2 linked regions of the Nitrobacter winogradskyi Nb-255 genome follow. The protein of the gene in region 1 interacts with the protein of each later gene in a pairwise test. Links are inferred from orthologs where the notes say so. Each region holds a gene or a part of one and is shown on either strand. Other genes may lie near its edges.

Region 1 (4,131 bases):
CGTGGCCGTGCAGGGCAATCTCGATCCGCTGGCGCTGATCGCCGGTGGCGCGGCGCTCAACCGCGCGGTCGATGACGTGCTGACGAATTTCGCGGGCGGCCGGCTGATCTTCAATCTCGGCCACGGCATTCAACCGGAAACGCCGATCCCGCACGTCGAACAGATGATCCGGCGCGTGCGCGGTAACGGCATACGCAACTAGAGTCTTTTTGGGTTGATCTGACTCGTTTGAGGATTCACGGAGGGGTTTTTCTGGGCCAGGGTTTGGCTGTCTTGATTCGGAGGCAGCGATGACACGGGCCTATTCGTCTGATTTGCGCGAGCGGGTGATTGGTGCGGTTGCGGGCGGGCTTTCGGCAACCTCGGCGGCCAAGGTTTTTTCGGTGAGTGCCAGCAGCGCGATCAAATGGGTCCGTCAGTGGCGGCTTGACGGACGAACGGCGCCGAGCGGCCTTCGCGGTCATCGTCGCGCGGTTCTTGAGCCGCATGCCGCGTGGCTGCTCGACCTGATTGGGGCACAGTCGGATATCACGCTTGAAGAAGTCCGGGTCCTGCTGCGCGAGCGCGGCATTACGGTCAGCGTGGCAACGGTGTGGAGCTTCTACGACCGGCGCGGCATCAGCTTCAAAAAAAAGCGTTTACGCGACCGAGCAGGATCGGCCCGACGTGGCGATGGCCCGCGAGGTCTGGAAAGCGCAACAAGGGCTGCTTGATCCAGCCCGCCTCGTCTTCATCGATGAGACCGGCACCTCGACCAACATGGCGCGATTGCGTGGCCGCTGCCGCCGTGGCCAACGCCTGGTCGGCAAGATTCCACACGGTCACTGGAAGATCACCACCTTCGTCGCGGCACTGCGCCACGACGCTATCACCGCTCCCTTTGTCATCAACGAGCCGATGAATGGCGAGATCTTTCGCGTCTACCTGCAACGATGCCTGGTCCCGACCCTGAAGCCAGGCGACATCGTGGTGATGGACAATCTGCCCGCCCACAAGAACGACGATGTTCGACAAATCATCGAGGCCGCTGGCGCGCAGTTGCGCTATCTGCCGCCGTACTCGCCCGACCTCAACCCGATCGAGATGGCGTTCGCAAAGCTCAAGGCCCATCTGCGAAAGGCCGCCGAGCGATCGATCCCCGCACTCTGGAACAGGATCGGTTCTATCCTCGATCTCTTCTCTCCAGACCAATGCATCAACTTCTTCAATCACGCCGGTTATGCGTAATCTCAATCCAAAATGGCTCTAGAGCATTATCGCTTCTGATTGAATCAGAAGCGAAGCTCTAGATTGTTGTTCTGACGCGTTTTCTTCACGCGAACCGGTTTCCACTTCGCTCGAAAACGCTATAGAGTCTGCTTAACTGCGTTGAATCAGACGCATCCATCGTGGACGCGACCGCCAAACGGCCGGCAATCACTTGGTGTAAGGGCACAAGGACCGCAGCGACAACGAACCGAAGCGGTCCTCGAACGACGAGGGCGCTCCCGCTTTTTTGATGAGGAAAACGATCCGTCGCTCCGCGCGTTCGGTGATTTCCACGGAATCGCCGGTCTCCCGGATCAGGTTCGGAATATCGATCACTGAGAGCGGGTCGGTGCAATGCACCTCAAGCCGCTCGCCAGGCGTCAACGATTTCAAGGCCTTGCGGGTCTTGAGCGCTGGCATCGGGCACTTCAGCCCGGTCAGATCGAGTTTCGATATCAGCATGGGGACAAACATGGCGAATCCCGATGAGACCGTCAACCGGTGGACGACGGGACCCGCTTACATTGCCTCCAATCAGCACCGGCTTCGGGGGATGTTGTTCCGGCCGATCACGTCCTATTTTGATGGGCAACCGGACGCCCCATGAACAGCACCGACGCAGCCTCTCCTCCGGATTATCCGCCAACTCCCGCCGTCATTCTCGCCGGCGGGCTTGCGCGGCGCATCGGGGGCGGCGACAAGCCGATGCGCGAAATCGGCGGGCAGACGATCCTGAACCGCGTGATCGCGCGACTGGCATCCCAATGCAGCGGCCTCATCCTCAACGCCAACGGCGATCCGGCGCGCTTCTCAGGGTTCGGCCTGCCCGTGGTCGCCGATAGCGTGGCGGATTTTCCCGGGCCGCTCGCCGGAATCCTCGCTGCTCTCGACTGGGTAGCGGAGCAGCGATCAGGCATCCAATGGATCGTAAGCGCTCCGGGCGATTGCCCTTTCCTGCCGCGCGATCTGGCGGCCCGGCTGCATGAGGTGCGTGACCAGCAGGATGCCGAGCTTGCGGTCGCTGTTTCGGGCGGGAGGACGCATCCCGTGATCGGGCTGTGGAATGTGAGGCTGCGCGACGAACTGCGCCGGGCGCTGACCACCGAAGGCCTGAGAAAGGTCGATCGCTGGACCGCGCGCTACCGGCTTGCCGCGGTTTCATGGCCGACCGCGCCGTTCGATCCGTTCTTCAACATCAACACCACCGACGATCTCGCCGAAGCCGAACGGCTGGTGGCGCAGGACAACGACGGCGCTTAGAGCATTTTCCGGCGAAGTGGATACCGATTCGCCGCACGAAAATGCGACCAGACAACCATTTTGAGAGCATGGTCCGATTCAACGTGATCGGATCATGCTCTAGGCCGGATCGACATTCACGGCAGCCAGATCAGGGCTGCGGCCAGGTGAACGAAGCCCGTGAAGTGAACGGTGCGCCTGTCGTAGCGGGTGGCGAAACGGCGGAAGTGCTTGAGACGGTTGAAGCAGCGCTCGATGCGGTTGCGGTGCTTGTAGAGACCGGCGTCATGCGGGATGATGATTTTGCGCGTCCTGTTTGAGGGGATCACCGCTTCGGCGCCCATGCCGGCGATGAGTGCACGCAAGGCGTTGCTGTCATAAGCCTTGTCGGCCAGCACGGCGTCCCCGGCCTGGGCTTCGAGCAGCGCGGGGGCTTGTGTGATGTCTCCGACCTGCCCGGCGGTGACGATGAAACGCAAGGGTCGGCCCAGCGCATCGGCGAGCATGTGGACCTTGGTGGTCAGTCCACCTCGGGAACGCCCCAGCGCCTGATCCTTGGCCCCCCTTTTCCGGTAGCCGCCTGCTGATGGGCTCGAACGATGGTTGAGTCGAGCATCAGATACTGGTTGTCGCGATCGGCTGTCAGGGTGGAGAACACCCGTTCCCACACACCAGCATGGCACCACCTGCTGAACCGCCGATGCACCGTCTTCCAGCGGCCATAGCGCTCCGGCAGGTCACACCAGTGCGCGCCGGATCGCAGCACCCACAGGCAGCCGTTCACAAACAACCGATTATCCGATCCCGTCCGTCCCGGATCAGAGGCCTTGCCTGGCAGCAACGGTGCAATCTTCGCCCACTGATGATCGCTCAGCTCATACCGCTTGATCCCCATCGTGCAGCTCCGTGTCAGAATCACGGAACCCTATGAATCAGCGATCAGACCGCCTGGGAATCCTGAATGTCGATCCGGCCTAGGCCCGCAAATCGGCGGTTCCAACGCCTTCAGCGATCCCCGCCGGCCGCCGTCTGACCGGCGTCCTGCTTGCGTGGCAGCTTCCAGTTCGGCCGGACGAAATGGCAGGTGTAACCGTTCGGAACCCGCTCCAGGTAATCCTGATGCTCGGGCTCGGCCTCCCAGAATGGTCCGGCCGGCTCGACATCGGTGACGACATAGCCGGGCCAAAGACCGGACGCGTCGATCTCGGCGATGGTTTCCTCCGCGATCCGCTTCTGCTCCTCGTTCGTGTAGAAGATCGCCGACCGGTAGCTTAGGCCCTGATCGTAACCCTGACGGTCCTCCGTGGTCGGATCATGAATCTGGAAAAAGAACTCCAGCAGCTGCCGATAGCTGGTCACCGTCGGATCGAAATTGACTTCGATGGCCTCGGCATGATCGCCGTGATTGCGGTACGTGGCGTCCGGCACGTCGCCGCCGGTGTAGCCGACCCGGGTGGAGATCACGCCGGGATACCGGCGCAACAGAGCCTGCATACCCCAGAAGCAACCGCCGGCAAGAACCGCACGTTCCGTAGAAACCGTCATACCCACCTCTCTCCTGGAGCTTCGCTTCTGACAGAATTAGGAGCGAAGCTCCAGATTGTTGTTCTGACGCGTTTCTTCACGCCAACCGGGGCATCCATC
Region 2 (4,171 bases), 940 kb from region 1 along the record:
TACTCGTGATCAGAACCGGCCGCACAGTACGTTAGCGTTTCGAGCGAAGTGCAGACCGGTTCGCGTGAAGAAAACGCGTTAAACCAAGATTATAAAGCCTCGCTTTTGATTCCGTCAGAATCGGAAAGGCTCTACCGCATTTCCTGAAAGCGCGCTGCTGACGACGTATGCGTAATTCTAGAAAACCATTCCACAATACTTCAGGCTTACGTACAAACCGGCAAGTATCCAGAACGGTGCCATCAGCCATGGGAGGCCGGTACAAAGCATATGACCATACTTGTGATGCAAGCCTGAGCCAATGATCGGCAGCTTGCCGCGATAGTCAGCGGTTTCTATGTTCCCATAGCTTTTAACCAGGCTTCTTATTTCCGAATGAGCGGCCTCAATCGCCAAAAGAGTCAATGTAGCGGTTGTTGCTCCGATAACTGCGATAATCACGCAGAAAAGCAAACGGGTGAGATTAATGATCTCCAGATTTGCGATGCCAAATCCCGCGAACAATGCGGTTTGAGACAATGTTCCCACATCATTCTATGATTGATAACTCCATCTTCCTCTACAATGCGGCGGCGGAACCTCTCGTAAATCTCTTTTGCTTCCTTGATGGCCGGTTCATCACCGACATGTTGTCCGCTATTCACCTGAACGATTCCTAGTACTTGCGGTAAATGCCGACCAGCCGGCCCTGGATCTGGACGCGGTTGGGCGGAAGAATGCGAACTTCATAGGCCGCGTTCGCCGGCTCCAGCGCGATCGAAGCGCCGCGGCGGCGGAAGCGTTTCAACGTCGCTTCCTCGTCGTCGATCAGGGCGACGACGATGTCGCCGGTGTCAGCGGTCGGATTACGCTGGATCAACGCCATATCGCCATCGAGGATGCCGGCATCGACCATGGAATCGCCGCGCACCTCGAGCGCGTAGTGCTCGCCGGCGCCGAGCATGTCGGGCGGCAGGCTGATTGTGTGACTGCAGGTCTGCAACGCCTCGATCGGCGTGCCGGCTGCGATCCGTCCCATCACCGGAACGGCGACCGGACGCTCGGCCTCGTCAGCGCCGCCACCGCCGCCGCGGCGAACCTTGCCGAGATTGCCTTCTATGACGCTCGGTGTGAAACCGCGACGTCCGCCGCCGCTTGCGGCCAGTTCCGGCAGCTTGATGACTTCAATGGCGCGTGCGCGGTTGGGCAGGCGGCGGATGAAGCCCCGTTCCTCCAGGGCGGTGATCAGGCGATGGATGCCGGACTTCGAGCGCAGGTCGAGCGCGTCCTTCATTTCATCGAACGAAGGCGGCACACCGGACTCCTTCAGCCGTTCGTTGATAAAACGCAGGAGTTCGTACTGTTTGCGCGTGAGCATTCCCGACCCAATCCCTAGTTGATGGTTCCTGCCGATGACGGACGACATCGGGCCTTACAGCCCTATGCGCCAACTCCGCGGCACGAGAACTCGAAACAAATCATGAACATACACTATATGTTCGATATGTGTTCCGCAACCCTTAATTTAAGGTCAACAACGCGAGACTTTATGACAGGGAGAGCTTGATGACGGTACAGGGCGCGCCTTTGCTGGCGGCCGGCGCGAATGGCGCGCGGACCACGAGTGCATCCGCCGCGGCAAGATTTCCCATCAGCGAACTGTCCTGATGCGTAACCGGCGTTGCGATCGGCAGGCCGTCCGTTGAGTACGTGAGTCGCGCGCGCAGATAATCCTGCCTGGCCTGATTGGCGGCGACATCGCCTCCGAGCAGCGCCGGTTCAACACGGTGGTGCACGTCTACACGTCCCGATAGCGCGCGGATCAGCGGCACCATGAACAGGAACGCGCAGATGTAGGCCGAGACGGGATTGCCGGGGAGGCCGATCACCCGCATCGCGCCGAGCCGGCCATACATCATCGGCTTGCCGGGCCGCATCGCGATTCGCCAGAACGTCATCTCCACGCCTTCCGCCTCAAGCGCGCGCTTGATGAAATCATGGTCGCCGACCGATGCGCCGCCGGTGGTGACGAGGATATCGGCGCCGCTGTCGCGGGCGCGGCGGATGGCGGCCGTCGTGGCGTCCATGGTGTCGGCGGCCAGGCCGAGGTCGATCGCCTCGGCGCCTTCACCTCGGGCGAGGGCGCGAAGCGCGTATCCGTTGGACAAGATGATCTGGCCGGGACCGGGCGTCGCGCCCGGCAAGACCAGTTCGTCGCCGGTGGCGAGCATGGCGATGGTGGGACGGCGGTGCACCGGCAGGTCCGGATAGTTCATGCCGGCGGCAAGCGAGAGATGGCGGTCGGTGAGGCGCGTGCGCGCTCGGATGAGGACGTCGCCTTCGCGAAAATCCACCCCTGCGGGACGGATGTTCTTGCCGGAAGCCGTGGCCTCCTTGACGATGACGTGGTCGCCGTCGCGGTCCGTGTCTTCCTGAATGACGACGGTGTCGGCGCCGTCCGGCACCACCCCTCCGGTAAAGATCCGCAAGGCCTCGCCCGCACGCAGCGCGCGATCGAGCGGCCGACCCGCGGCGCTTTCGCCGATCACGCGAAGACGTGAGGGAATTGTCGCGATGTCCGCGGCGCGCACGGCATAGCCGTCCATCGCCGACATTGCGACCGGTGGCTGGGTCCGGCGCGAGGGCAGATCGCGCGCCAGCACCCGGCGATGCGCCGCTTCGAGAGCCGCTGTTTCCTCCGGGAGTGGTTCGACTCCGTCAAGAACAGCCGCAAGGGCATCGGCGACCGCCATCAGGGCCATGACCATATTCTCCTATAGCGTTTTCGAGCGAAGTGGAAACCGGTTCGCGTGAAGAAAACGCGCCAAAACAATAATCTGGAACTTCGCTTCTGATTCAATCAGAAGCGATAATGCTCTAGTGTCCAATTCCGAAGTCGCATACTCTTGCCGCAACCTTTGATGTCACTTGACGGACTCGATGGGGCAATGAAGCGCTTCTGAACCACCGCATTGGGACGCGCCTGGCGGGCGCGTCAATCATCTACCGAACTTTCGGCTCGCATACAACGGTGCGATGAGCCGGATGTCGCCCGACGGCGCGTTCACGCCGGTCACTTATCATTCTGGAGCGTTATCCGTCACGAGATAGTGGCCGGACTTGCCGCCCTTCTTCTCGACCAGATGAATGCCCTCGATACGAACGCCGCGTTCCACGGCCTTGATCATGTCGTAGATCGTCAGGCAGGCGACGGAGACCGCGGTGAGGGCTTCCATCTCCACGCCGGTCGGGCCGGAAACCTTGACGCTGGCGCGCACCCGGCAGCCGGGAATCTTCTTGTCGGTCTCGATATCGAGCGTGACTTTCGACAGCGCCAGCGGATGACAGAGCGGGATCAGTTCCGAAGTGCGCTTGGCGGCCATGATGCCGGCGATGCGCGCGGTGCCGAGCACGTCGCCTTTCTTGGCGTTGCCGCTTTCGATCAGGGCCAGCGTCGCCTTGGTCATGACGACCTGGCCTTCGGCAACGGCGACGCGTTCGGTTGCGGGCTTTGCCGAGACATCGACCATCCGCGCCTCGCCTTTGACGTCGATGTGGGTGAGGGCGGGTTTGTTTTTCTTGTCTGCCATATCAATCAAATCCTATAGCGTTCTCAAGCGAAGTGGATACCGGTTCGCGTGAAGAAAACGCGTCAAATTAGAATCATGGAATTCCATCGGAAGTGAAGGCTCCAGGCTGGTTGCTTCCCTCTCCCACAAGAGGAAAAGGAGGCGAGACGGAGGCTACGCATGTTTAAGCAGCGTGCGCGTTGCGGCCGTGACGTCGGCTTGCCGCATCAGGCTTTCGCCGACCAGAAAAGTGGAGATGCCGACCCGTTCGAGCCGCGCGAGATCGGCGGGCGTGAAGATACCGCTTTCGCCGACCATGAGCCGTTCTTTCGGGATGTACGGCGCCAGGCCTTCGCTGGTTTCGAGCGTCGTCTCGAAGGTGCGCAGATTGCGGTTGTTGACGCCGATCATCGGCGAGCGAAGCTTGAGCGCACGATCCAGTTCCTCGCGGTTATGGATTTCGAGCAGCACATCCATGCCGAGATCGAGCGCGGTCGCCTCGATGTCTTTCGCAGCGTCATCATCGAGCGCGGCCATGATGATCAGGATGCAGTCCGCTCCATGCGCCCGCGCCTCGACGACCTGATAGGTGTCGAATATGAAGTCCTTGCGCAGCACCGGCA

What was found. Proteins that work in one complex are often made in the same cells at the same time.
Region 2: the proteins of mobA (region 1) and NWI_RS09595 interact in binary tests that used the Escherichia coli proteins (3 or more experiments, as listed by UniProt). The link is inferred for Nitrobacter winogradskyi Nb-255 from one-to-one orthologs.

Annotation. Positions count from the first base shown.
Region 1 is NC_007406.1:1,068,152-1,072,282, reverse strand. The notes cover bases 887-3,679. They hold mobA (molybdenum cofactor guanylyltransferase MobA), read left to right. Parts: upstream 887-1,851; coding sequence 1,852-2,508; downstream 2,509-3,679. Other genes in these bases: msrA (peptide-methionine (S)-S-oxide reductase MsrA), read right to left, coding at 3,493-3,679; NWI_RS05055 (sulfurtransferase TusA family protein), read right to left, coding at 1,417-1,722. Also shown: hemE (uroporphyrinogen decarboxylase), read left to right, coding at 1-202; more of msrA, read right to left, coding at 3,680-4,032. UniProt on the Escherichia coli protein: Transfers a GMP moiety from GTP to Mo-molybdopterin (Mo-MPT) cofactor (Moco or molybdenum cofactor) to form Mo-molybdopterin guanine dinucleotide (Mo-MGD) cofactor.
Region 2 is NC_007406.1:2,012,586-2,016,756, reverse strand. What follows is about bases 635-3,467. They hold NWI_RS09595 (molybdopterin molybdotransferase MoeA), read right to left. Parts: upstream 2,742-3,467; coding sequence 1,527-2,741; downstream 635-1,526. Other genes in these bases: moaC (cyclic pyranopterin monophosphate synthase MoaC), read right to left, coding at 3,060-3,467; lexA (transcriptional repressor LexA), read right to left, coding at 656-1,357. Outside these bases: NWI_RS09605 (hypothetical protein), read right to left, coding at 178-519; more of moaC, read right to left, coding at 3,468-3,569; indole-3-glycerol phosphate synthase TrpC, read right to left, coding at 3,723-4,171. UniProt on the Escherichia coli protein: Catalyzes the insertion of molybdate into adenylated molybdopterin with the concomitant release of AMP.